One region of the Salirhabdus salicampi genome, then DNA from elsewhere that is predicted to be linked to it. Evidence: riboswitches for the same ligand, from Rfam matches in the RefSeq annotation. Region 1 holds a riboswitch; each other region holds the start of a gene.
The links. A riboswitch is a leader RNA that binds a small molecule or an ion and turns the genes downstream of it on or off. The one in region 1 is predicted to bind S-adenosylmethionine.
Positions count from the first base shown of each region.

Region 2: it holds a riboswitch for S-adenosylmethionine, as region 1 does, so the genes downstream of both, NLW78_RS00325 (hypothetical protein) here and NLW78_RS02500 (LLM class flavin-dependent oxidoreductase) in region 1, are expected to answer to the same signal.
Region 3: it holds a riboswitch for S-adenosylmethionine, as region 1 does, so the genes downstream of both, NLW78_RS03110 (methionine ABC transporter ATP-binding protein) here and NLW78_RS02500 (LLM class flavin-dependent oxidoreductase) in region 1, are expected to answer to the same signal.

Region 1 is NZ_JANBWE010000001.1:474,259-478,382, reverse strand. Features, by position in the region: gene NLW78_RS02510 (amidase) at 1-556, opposite strand, end outside; gene NLW78_RS02505 (ATP-grasp domain-containing protein) at 655-1,599, opposite strand; gene NLW78_RS02500 (LLM class flavin-dependent oxidoreductase) at 1,600-2,655, opposite strand; SAM riboswitch class I at 2,743-2,849, opposite strand; gene NLW78_RS02495 (GNAT family N-acetyltransferase) at 3,042-3,977, shown strand; gene NLW78_RS02490 (NUDIX hydrolase) at 4,124-4,124, shown strand, end outside.
Region 2 is NZ_JANBWE010000001.1:57,155-61,278, reverse strand. Features, by position in the region: gene NLW78_RS00335 (alpha/beta fold hydrolase) at 1-274, opposite strand, end outside; gene fdhA (formaldehyde dehydrogenase, glutathione-independent) at 538-1,755, shown strand; gene NLW78_RS00325 (hypothetical protein) at 1,803-2,021, opposite strand; SAM riboswitch class I at 2,094-2,196, opposite strand; gene speB (agmatinase) at 2,389-3,348, shown strand; gene NLW78_RS00315 (polysaccharide deacetylase family protein) at 3,386-4,124, shown strand, end outside.
Region 3 is NZ_JANBWE010000001.1:593,196-597,319, reverse strand. Features, by position in the region: gene NLW78_RS03120 (MetQ/NlpA family ABC transporter substrate-binding protein) at 1-433, opposite strand, end outside; gene NLW78_RS03115 (methionine ABC transporter permease) at 489-1,148, opposite strand; gene NLW78_RS03110 (methionine ABC transporter ATP-binding protein) at 1,141-2,154, opposite strand; SAM riboswitch class I at 2,258-2,363, opposite strand; gene NLW78_RS03105 (pyridoxal phosphate-dependent aminotransferase) at 2,445-3,623, opposite strand; gene NLW78_RS03100 (carbon-nitrogen family hydrolase) at 3,793-4,124, shown strand, end outside.

The DNA of each region.
Region 1 (4,124 bases):
ACCCAAATAAGCCACATGCAGAGGCCGGAATTCTAATGGACCCTCCCCCGTCACTACCGTGCGCAAATGGTGCAAGTCCTGCAGCAACAGCAGCCCCTGCCCCACCACTTGATCCTCCAGCAGATAGTGAGGCATCCCAAGGATTTTTTGTTGGACCAAACAATTGTGGTTCTGTTGTCGGTAAAAAGCCAAATTCAGCTGTGTTTGTTTTCCCTAAGAAGATAATACCCGCGTTTTGAAATCGCTTAACTATTTCATCACTCTCTTTGGCTATATAATCTTTTAACATATGTGATCCAAATGTAGTTGGATGCCCTTTCACCGGATTTAAATCCTTAATAAAGGTTGGGACCCCGGCAAGCGGACTTGTTTTATAGTCAACATGCTTGGCCACCTGCTGAGCTTCTTCAAACATTGTATGAACCACGGCATTAAGAAGGGGATTCAATTGATGTATTTGTGCAATGTAATATTGCACTACATCGTAAGTTGATAGTTCACCCTGTTTGATCAAGTTGGCTATACCTATTCCGTCTAGTTTTGCAAATTCATCCATATGAGACATTATCCTCCTTACCTTCACCTATTTGTTATCTTATCATTAATGCTTAATAAAAAAACATCCTACCTCTGATGGTAGGATGTCATATAGTATTAAACATTTTTTAATTCTTCACCTAAATATTTCGCTAATTCGAGCATTCCAAATTTACCTGCTTTTGCCTCTGCATCACTATTATAGTTTGTATTTGTATTGATGTCGTATGTGAAAATTTGACCATTCTTATCTTGAATAAACTCAATGCCCGCCACTTGAATGCCATTTGCAGCTAACACTTTTTCATACTTTTCAATAATTGGACTGTTGAAGTCTTCAACTATTTGGAATTTCGGCTTTGAAACTTCTTGCTCTTCCGGCTCTTCCCCAACTGGACAAAACAAGTCATCAATCGTACATGCGTCAGCTGGACATAGTTCGAAACCTTCTGACGTATCTACTCTTACCGCATAAACAAATTTTCCTCCGACAAATTCACAGCGAGTGATATATGATTCAGGGGATTCAATATATTCCTGAATCAATGTAATTCCATCTACAGGTTCTTCAAAACTTGGTCCGTTAATATATTCTTTCAATGCAGCGACTGAATGAAATAATTGTACACCCAATCCTTTACCTGCCCTATTATGCTTCGTTATAAACGAACCTTCAAATGATTCCGCTGCTTTTACAATCTCCTCTTTTCCAACCGCAGCAACGGTTTTCGGCGTTTTTACACCATATTTTTCAAGTTCAATATATTGAAGGACTTTGCTTACTTCTAGTTGCAACGCACGACTTCCGTTTATTACTTTTCTACCGTGCGTTTCCAACCAGGCTAGAACAGAACTCGTTAATTCAGGTGCAAAACGGTTACCACGGGTATGAGATGACGCACTCATTCGACTGTAGAACACACCTTCAGGAGGTTCAGCAGTTAAATCAACTGTACCGCTACTTAATAACCACTCTTCATAAGGAAGGTTTAATTCTCTTAATCTATTCGTCAAATGTTCTGTCCACTCTTCGTTTTCATGAATTACATAAATTTTACTCACTTAGATCACCTCTTCGTTTTTTGCTTTTAATTGTTCTACTAATGGCATAACTTGTTTTGAAAAACGTTCCATTTCTTCCAGTTGCGGAGAGAACTGAAGCAATAACAAGTCCACTCCTGCTTTCTCATATTCTACAATTCGCTTTGCAATTTGCTCAGGTGTTCCTACTAACTTAGGGCGCAAGCCTCTATTTGAAACAGAATAATCTTGTAATTGAAGCTTCTGTTCAAGTTGTGATTTTGTTGTAAAATCTTTAAATCCTGCATAACCGCTAGCATCTTTTACGTCGGTTATTCGTGCTAACTCTTCCTGTGCCTCTTCCTCAGTATCGCGGCAGATAACATACGCAGCCATACCAAAACTATGGAACGGATGTTGCCCTGCTTCCTGTCTCTTTACTCTCATATCTTCTATTTTACTTTGAACTTCATCTATTGTGCCACCGTGCATAACATATGCATCACAATGAGAAGAAATCACTTGCTTACCCTTATCACTTTCCCCACCGGCATAAAGAATTGGGTTTGGATTTTGAACCGGCTTTGGAGAAAGTTTAGCATTTTCTATATTGTAAAACTTTCCTTTATATGAGAATGTATCTTCCGACCACATTCCTTTTAACACTTCGATAAACTCCGTTGTTCGGTCATATCGCTCATCATGCTCTGTAAATACTCCATCGTACTGCTTAGCCTCTTCTGCCCACCAAGCTGATACAACATTTAAGGTAAATCTTCCTTTACTAATATGATCAATGTTTGCAGCCATCTTGGCTGTTACGGCTGGATTATGGAATCCCGGACGGACCGCAGTCATAATTTCAATTTTTTCTGTTACCGCAGCGAGGCCAGCAGCAGTAGACCACGCTTCCAGTGAATCCTGTTCTGGACCTTTAATATCATTTAAATATAATTCCGCAATTAAAGTAGTATCATAACCCCACTTTTCAGCGGATTGTATAACATCCTTTGCATATTCAAAAGTTGGTGGCATTCCCTCATCATCAACGTTACGTAACCAACCACCGAAAATAGGCAACCAAAATCCATACTTCATAAGATGTTCACTCCTAGTAAATGTATTATGATAATAAATAAAAAGCTCTCTTCCTATAAGAAGAGAGCATATGTATAGCTTAGACTCTTCTTATCTCCCAAGCGAACGCTTGCTGGAATTGGCACAGTATTCGACGGACGAACCCGCTGCCGAGGCTTCATAGGGCCATGTCCCTCTGCCTCTCTTGATAAGAAATTGATTTATAAATTGTTAAAGTATTATAGTGATAATAATCGAAATTGTTTTTGTTGTCAATCAATTTCGATTGGTTTAGTTGGAATTACAAAAAAGCTGCTTCGTGTAATACGAACGAAGCAGTTTACTTTAAGAAGCAATCATAGCTAGGAGAAAAAACGAATATAGAAACGAAAGGAGTTGATTGGAAAATGGACTTAAAAATTTTACTATTAACTTCAAACAATTACGCAGAAATTGTAAGAGAGCAAAAATCAGAATTGCCTGATTTAGAAACCATAAAAAGGTATGAAGAAAAATGTTCTAATGAAACACTTTTGTATAATCTAGGAGTTATAACTCCAAATGGAGAATTAGTTGGGTTTGGAAGGTATGTCTCTGGAACGTGGGATCCAATACTAAAGCCAGGATATGTTGAGGTTACAGTAAAAGTCGATAAAGAATGGCGTAATAAAGGTATTGGTAGTTGGATTCTAGATGAAATTGAAAACCGGGCCCATAAAAATAATGCAAAGGCTCTTCAAACTAATATACAAGATATAAAAGAAATGGATATTGAATGGGCTAAAAAGAAAGGCTTTGAGATAACTAATCACACATTTGAATCCCAATTGAATCTATCGTCATTTGATATGAGTCAATATGATTCTGTTTGTAAAGAGTTAGAATCTTCAGGAATTCGTTTTACTAACCTCGCTGAATATCCCCAGAATGCGGACTCCAATAATCGTTTTTGGGATTTTTGGTGGGAACTCGTTACTGATGTGCCTGGTATGCAAGAGAAACCACGTCCAGATAATGAAAGAATGATTAGCCTTGCAAAAGATTTCGATAAAAAAGGGTTTATTTTAGCTGCTGATGGAGAGCAATGGGTAGCTTTATCTATGATACTGAAAGAAAATGATGACCTCTGCTATAACTCTATGACTGGAGTTAAAAAGGAATACCGTGGTAAAGGACTTGCTTTAGCTATTAAAGTAAAAGCAATTGAATATGCTTTACATCACAATGTGAAGTATATTAGAACTCATAATAATTCGAAAAACTTACCTATGTTATCTGTTAATAAAAAGTTAGGCTACAAATCAAAACCTGGTTTTTTCGGGTTAATGAAACCAATTAAATAGCGATTAAACTAACCTCAAGAGACGAGCGCAAATGCTTTGGAGAATATTGTACTAAACGTATATAAAGCAATAAATCTAATGATGAATGAGAAAAAGTTATTGCACTAAAGAGGCAGGTTAATGGAATAAGATTAAGAGGTGAAAATT
Region 2 (4,124 bases), 420 kb from region 1:
CAAAATAATCCATACATTCAAGTACCAATTTACCATAGTTCGCAAAGGAATAATAAAATGTACGGGATTTTTCACTTCTCCCAAAACCAGGTAAATCTATAGCAATAACGGAAAAATGCTCTGTCAAAAGAGGCATAAGTCGATTGAAGGTATAGGTTGATGATAAATACCCGTGAATGAGTACAATAGGCGGCTTCCCATTTAAAATATATTCACAATAAACATTTACATTTGAAATCGATATGTATTCCTTTTGGATGCGGCTCCTGGACATCTCTTTCACTCCTAGTATGTTCTACTTGATATTATTTGTAGTTGCTCGAAATTAATAAGCCCGTGCCTTTCTTCTTCGCCATTATACTCGGATTAGCAATTTGAAGGTAGCATAAACGTTTCCCATTATGTAAAAGCAGGTTTTACATTATAGTTTTAAACTTATAAAAGTAGATGATCAAAATTAAATGTAATATTTTACATATTAGCTCGTATAATGGTAAAAATTTCATATTTTCACCATTATTTTGAGGAGGAATTCAGTTGGCGGGAAATCGTGGAGTTGTTTATGTGAAACCTGGAGAGGTGGAAATTCGGGATATTAGCTATCCTGATTTAGTACTTCGAGATGGACCGGGTGTAAACCCATTGAATGTTGGAAGAAAGTGTAATCATGGGGTTATTTTAAAAGTTGTTACGACAAACATTTGTGGTAGTGATCAGCATATGGTAAGAGGGCGGACAACGGCTCCTAGTGGCTTAGTGTTAGGGCATGAGATTACAGGTGAAGTGATTGAAGTCGGAAGTGATGTAGAATTTATTAAAAAAGGGGACTTAGTGTCTGTTCCGTTTAATATTGCATGTGGTCGTTGCCGTAGTTGTAAACAGCAAGATACTCACATTTGTGAAAATGTGAACCCTGACCGACCAGGATCAGCATACGGTTATGTAGATATGGGTGGCTGGGTCGGTGGCCAATCTGAATATGTCATGGTTCCATATGCAGATTTTCAGCTATTGAAGTTCCCAGATAAAGACCTGGCTATGGAGAAAATTCTTGATTTAACGATGCTCTCTGATATTTTCCCAACGGGTTATCACGGTGCAGTAAGCGCTGGTGTTAAACCTGGTTCCACAGTATATGTTGCTGGCGCAGGCCCAGTAGGACTTGCTGCTGCCCACTCTGCCCAACTACTTGGTGCATCTGTTGTTATTGTTGGTGACTTAATTGAAGAACGTTTAGCTCAAGCGAGAAGCTTTGGCTGTGAGACGATTAACCTTCGGGAACATACAGATGTAGGAGAGCAAATTGAACAAATTTTAGGTGTACCTGAAGTCGATTGCGCGGTAGATGCGGTTGGTTTTGAAGCAAGTGGACACGGTGAAGGTGCTGGTGAAGCTCCCGCAACGGTATTAAACACAGCAATGCAAATTACGAGAGCTGGTGGACGTCTTGGGATTCCAGGTTTATATGTAACAGGAGACCCAGGTGGAATTGATAAAGATGCTCAAGAAGGAACATTAAAAATTCGTCTCGGACTTGGTTGGGCTAAAGCTCACACATTTGTCACCGGGCAAACGCCGGTCATGAAATACCATCGCGATTTGATGATGTCCATTTTAAGCGGCCGCGCACAAATTGCGAAAGCAGTAAATGCTACCCTAATCTCCCTTGACGAAGCACCGAATGGATATCAACAGTTTGACGGCGGCGCATCGAAAAAATTCGTCATTGATCCTCACGGCTTAGTGAGACAATAATATGAAGATAGCCCAGTGAATCAGATTCACTGGGCTTTTCATCGTATTTATTTCTCTTTACGGTTTTGAACCGCCTTAAGCTGTGATTCGTTGTGATTCATTATTGGTTTCAGAAATTTTTCATAACGTTCTTTTTTAAAGGCCTCCAATTCCTCTTGTGTCATATGTTTCGTCAACTCCGTAATATAAACCCCTTTCCGCTTCACTTGTTTTGCCTCTTTCTCCGTTAATTGTACGACTTCTCCATTTCTCACATGAAAATCCATACTTCTCACTCCTTTTGAAAATATAAAAAAACTTCTTTCTGCCATGAATGCAAAAAGAAGTCCTTTTGACCGGTTTTATCATTCAAAGCAGACGCTTTGCTGGTAGGAGCACCTTACATAAAGCAGGTTGCTGTGACATCAACGAGCCAGTTCTCTCTGTCACTCTGGATAATCTATTTAATTCATTTCATTATAGCATACATAACGGGGAAATATTACCTTCCTTGATGGCGGTTGCACATAAAAGTGCCATATCACCTATCCGTTTAGACACTTAGTAATGTAATTATTGAAAATTCTTAACATTTTGTCTATTCGTGTAACCCTTGTTTTACCTTATAGTTAAGGGTAAACAGGAGGGATAAAATTGGCTAAAGAACCTAAATATGGTCCAAGTCACCATAGTGATGCACCACGATACACTGGCATTAGAACTTTTATGAAACTGCCTTATATTACTGATCCTCATGAGGATATAGATGTTGCCATTGTAGGATTACCTTTCGACACTGCTGCAAGCTACCGGTCAGGATCCCGCTTCGGACCTTCCGGAATACGTGAAATTTCTATGCTTCTAAGACCTTCTAACGCTTTTCATAAACTCAACCCCTTTGATTATTGTTCTGTCATTGATTACGGTGATTTACCTCTAATACCCGGTCATATCCACGAATCCTATGACATTATGAAAACTGCTTATAGTGCACTGGCAAGGCATAATATTATTCCCATTGGGCTTGGTGGTGACCACTCTGTCACTTTAGGAGAACTAAGAGGATTGTCCGAAAAGTATGGAGCATTAAGTCTTGTTCACTTTGACGCCCACGGTGATACTTGGGACAACTATTGGGGCAAAAAGTATACTCATGGTACACCTTTTCGAAGAGCATTAGAAGAACACATTGTTGACCCCTCTACTTCAATCCAAATTGGACTTAGGGGAACCGTATATGATCCAAGTGATGTAGATGAAGCAATAAATATGGGTTTCCATGTGATTACGATAGACGAGCTTCGTTCCTTATCTCCTGAACAGTTAAGTGAACAAATTAAAAGCACGGTAGGAGAGAAGCCCGTATTTCTTACCTTCGATATCGACTTCTTTGATCCCGCATATGCACCAGGAACAGGAACACCTGAACCTGGTGGTGTAACGAGCTATGAAGGTCTGAACTATGTGCGTCATTTACCAGATTTAAACTATGTCGGTTTTGACTTGGTTGAGGTTTTGCCAGCGTTAGATAATGCTGAAATTACAGCTCAATTAGGGGCAAACATCGTTTATGAATTTCTATCTATTTTAGCATTCCATAAACGTAACCAATAGAAACAATTATATATTTATAGGGAAAGAGGTGGATATGATGAAATGGCCCAACGGAAAACAGATGGCTGTCGTTTTATCCTTTGATGTAGATGCTGAAACAGCTTTTACATTCAATGAGAAAAACAAGTCACGGATGTCACTATTATCTATAGGAACGTACGGAAGAACCGTTGGATTAAACCGCATTTTAACCTTGTTAAGCGAGAATGACCTGAAAGCAAACTTTTTTGTCCCAGGAGCTGTAGCTAATATAGATCCGACTGTTATCGAAAGAATAGTAGAGAAAAATCATCCAATTGGTCATCATGGCTACTTTCACGAACGCCTTGATGACTTAACCTTTGAAGAAGAAGAAGAGATTATAGTGAAAGGTAGAGAAGCAATTAAGAAATATGCGGGCTATTATCCAGAAGGGTATCGAGCACCCTTATGGGAAATAAATCGACATACGCCAAGCTTATTGAAAAAATATGATTTCCGCTTCGATTCTAGCTTAATGGGAAATGATGTTCCTTATACGATTGATGGTGGGCATAACGAAAAAATTCTTGAAATACCAGTCACATGGTTGCTAGATGACTGGGAACAATTTGCGTTTTCTGCTGAACCTCCAATCGGTTTCTCCATCGAGGAACCAGATAAAGTTTATCGACTATGGAAAGCAGAATTTGACGGACTGTACCAAGATGGTGGTTGCTTTGTGTTAACGATGCACCCGCAGCTTATTGGCAGAAGTTCCCGGATTAACATGCTAAACGAACTCATTCACTATATGA
Region 3 (4,124 bases), 120 kb from region 1:
CAAGATTTGTCGGGTCACTTGCAATCGCAATTTCGCTTCCCTCTTCAATGTCTTCAATGGAGTCAAACTTATTTGAATAGATACCCATTGGAGCTGTCGGAACGATAATAACTTCAGATAAATCTAAATTATGTTCGGCAGAAAATGCATCCAAATATATTTTATGTTGGAACAAGTTTGCATCTAATGAACCATTAGCTAACGATTTATTCGGTTGTACATAATCACTAAACTCAACGACATCAACTGTGTATCCTTTTTCTTCCAAAATTGGCTTAATCGCCTTCGTTACCATATCACTATATGGTCCTACTGTTGCACCAAATACAATTTCCTTCTTGTCTTCAGAATCACCTGACGCATTATCACTACCACACGCTGTTAGAGCCGTAAGTAATAATACTGCTAATAATGTAAATAAACCTTTTTTCATCTTGTTGTACCCCCACTTTTTTCTTTTTTTATATAAAAATGCTAATATAGCAATTTTACCGTTTGTCTAACGCCCTTGCGATACGGTCACCTGTAAACTGTATGACTTGTACAAGAGCAATTAAAATGACGACAGTCGTAAACATGACGGTATTGTCATAGCGATAATAACCAAATCGAATCGCAAGGTCACCTATACCTCCGCCACCAACAATACCTGCCATCGCGGAATAACCAATTAGACTAATCGTTGTAATGGTTAGGCCACTGACAATGCCCGAACGGGCTTCTGGTAGAATGACATCTTTAATGATCATCCATGGTGAGGCCCCTGTTGAGATTGCTGCCTCAATAACACCTTTGTCAATCTCCCTTGCTGATGACTCTACAATTCTCGCAAAGAATGGGATCGCCGCGACCGAAAGAGAAACAGAGGCTGCCGATGGCCCAATGGTAGTCCCTACAATCCATTCCGTAAATGGTAATAAGAAAACGAGTAAAATGATAAACGGAATTGATCGAACAAGGTTCACAACAACACCTGCAATCCCTTTTATAACCGGATTCTCTAAAAACAACCCTTTATCTGTCACATATAGCAAAATGCCAAGGGGCATTCCGATCAAAATGGCAACCCCAAGGGATATACCAACCATATGTAGCGTTTGTAAAAAGGCTTTTATTAAATCTGGCCACAATTCAATAATTCTATCCATGTGAAATCACCTCCACATGTTTCGTTCGTTCATCTAAGAATTGAATAGCTTTCTCGATTTCGGAACGCTCGCCGAGCAATTCCATTACAAAAATCCCTAACGGTATATCGCCTATATATTCAATTTTTCCGTGTAAAATATTGCCCTTCACTTGAAACTGTTGTAAAGCCTCAGATACTACCGCCTCTTCAGCAACTTTCCCTTTAAATTGCAATTTCACCAATGTACCCGTTCGTTCTTGAATAATTCTCTCAGGTAAATCAAATTGAATAACACCTTCGATAAACTTTTTCGTTAAATCTTTCGTTGGGCTCGAGAAGATATCATAAACAGGTCCTTCCTCTATAACTAATCCGTCTTGCATCACTGCTGCCCGGTGACAGATTTCTTTCACGACTTCCATCTCATGAGTAATAATAACAATGGTAATATCGAGTTCTCGATTAATTTTTTTCAACAGTTTTAGTATCGACATTGTTGTACTAGGGTCTAGCGCAGAAGTAGCTTCATCACAAAGCAGCACTTTCGGGTCATTGGCTAATGCCCTCGCTATACCAACACGCTGTTTTTGCCCCCCACTTAGTTGAGCAGGATACTGATCCTTTTTATCCAGTAATCCTACCATATTTAAAAGCTTATCAACCTTTTCTACAGTCTCTTTTTCTGACTTACCAGCAGCCTTTAACGAGAAGGCAACATTTTCTGCCACAGTCTTTGCCGAGACTAAGTGGAAGTGTTGAAAGATCATACCAATTTTTTGGCGGGCTTTCCGTAACTCCTTGCCTGACAATGCTGTCAGCTCTAAATCATCGACAAAAACTTTGCCGGTTGTAGGCCTTTCAAGTAAGTTTATACAGCGGAGAAGGGTACTCTTACCGGCACCGCTATAGCCAACAATACCAAAAATTTCACCTTGCTCAATTGATAACGTAACATTGTCCACGCCAATAACTTTCGACTTCTTCTTCGTTACGTACTCTTTTACAAGGTTTTCTATCCTTATCATGGTTGAGTCACCTCATTAATTGTCTAATGCTATAAAGCTATAAAGCTATAAAGCTTTAATCTGTAAAAATCCCTCTTTCATTCGAAAGAGGGTTCATATTGAATCCTTATCTTTCAGAATGAAACACATTCTGCAGGAAGTAGCACCACTCCACACGGAAGGTTGCCGGACGTCTTAGGGCCTGTTCCCTCAGTCACTCTGGATAAGTTATTATTTAGTTAAATGATAATGAATATCCTATCGTAGTCCAAAAGTATTGTCAATTAAATTTTACAAAAAAAACGATGATTTTACCTTTTGAAAATTTTCAGATTACGGATTCGTTCAACAGCCTCTTTTAATCTACTTTCATCCGCTAGTAATCCTACTCGAACGTAGCCTTCACCGTTCCTACCGAAGCCAATTCCTGGTGCAACAACGACATGTGCTTTATGCAAGAGTAGATCAGCAAATTCTTCAGATGTATAACCATCCGGCACTTTTAACCAGGAGAAGAAGGAGCCCTTTGGTGCTTCCACTTCCCACCCAATTTCTTTTAATCCATTAATCAATACATTTCTCCGTGACTCGTAAAGTTTTGTCATATCTTCTGTACATTGTTGTGGACCTAGTAAAGCATCCGCTGCTGCTTTTTGAATTCCTCCAAACAAGCTTACGTAAAAATGATCCTGAATCAACTCTATCGCTCGAATTACATCCGGATGTCCGACAGCAAAGCCGACCCGCCAACCTGCCATATTATATGATTTTGAGAGAGTGTATATCTCTATCCCAACCTCTTTCGCTCCGGGTGTTTGTAGGAAGCTAATTGGTTTTTTTCCATCAAAACCGATCGTAGCGTATGCGAAATCATGGACAACGCAAATATCATATTTATTTGCTAGATTCACGGTCTCTTCAAACAATTCTTCTGTCGCTATTCCTGCAGTTGGATTGTTAGGGTAATTAAGAAACATAAGCTTTGCTTTTTCGAAAATTCCCTGCGAAATATCTTGATAATTCGGTAAATAATCATTCTTTTCTAGAAGAGGCATTGTTTCCATTTTTGCATTGGCCATCGCAATACCAGACCAATAATCTGGATAACCTGGATCAGGTACTAATGCAACATCTCCTTTATTTAATAGACATTGGCTAATTTCAACTAATCCTGCTTTTCCTCCAAACAAAACCGCGACTTCTATATCGGGATTCACATCAACATCATATTCTCGTTTATAAAAAGTTGCTGCTGCATCCTTTAGAAATTGATGACCACGAAATGGCGAATACCCGTGGTATGCAGGATTAGCTGCTGCCTCTTGTAATGATTGTACAATGTGGTCAGGAGTAGGTTGATCTGGATTCCCTTGTCCAAGGTTAATCACATCATGACCTTCGGCTTGGAGGTTTTGTACCTTCCTCGTTAAACTTGCAAAAAATTGCTTCGGTAGCCGTTGTAAGGCATCGGAAAATTGAATTTGTTTCATTCCATCACTTCCCATTTGCTCAAATAAATTCTAACTATTTATGTTAGCGACTCAGGACTTAGTTGTAAAGGACTTTTTTAAATTTTCAAAGTTGACAGAATTCCATTTCCAATGACATAATAACGTTATCTTTTTATACATTACTTTTTATAGTATGTGGAGTGGTCTTATGAAACTTTCTGTTTCACTTCTTCAAATGGATATTGTCTTTGGAAAACCAGAAGAAAACCGAAAAAAAGTTCAAGATTTCGTAAAACAAGCTATGCGAGATAAACCAGATGTGATCGTTCTTCCCGAACTGTGGGACACCGGCTATGATTTAACAAGACTCCAAGATATTGGAGATGTTGATGGTAAAGAAGGAATGGCATTACTTTCATCATTAGCAAAACAATACAATGTTAATATTGTTGGTGGTTCTATTGCGAAAAGGACAGATGAAGGTACAACGAACACAACATTTGTATTTGACCGGCAAGGAAATAATGTTGGGGAATATAG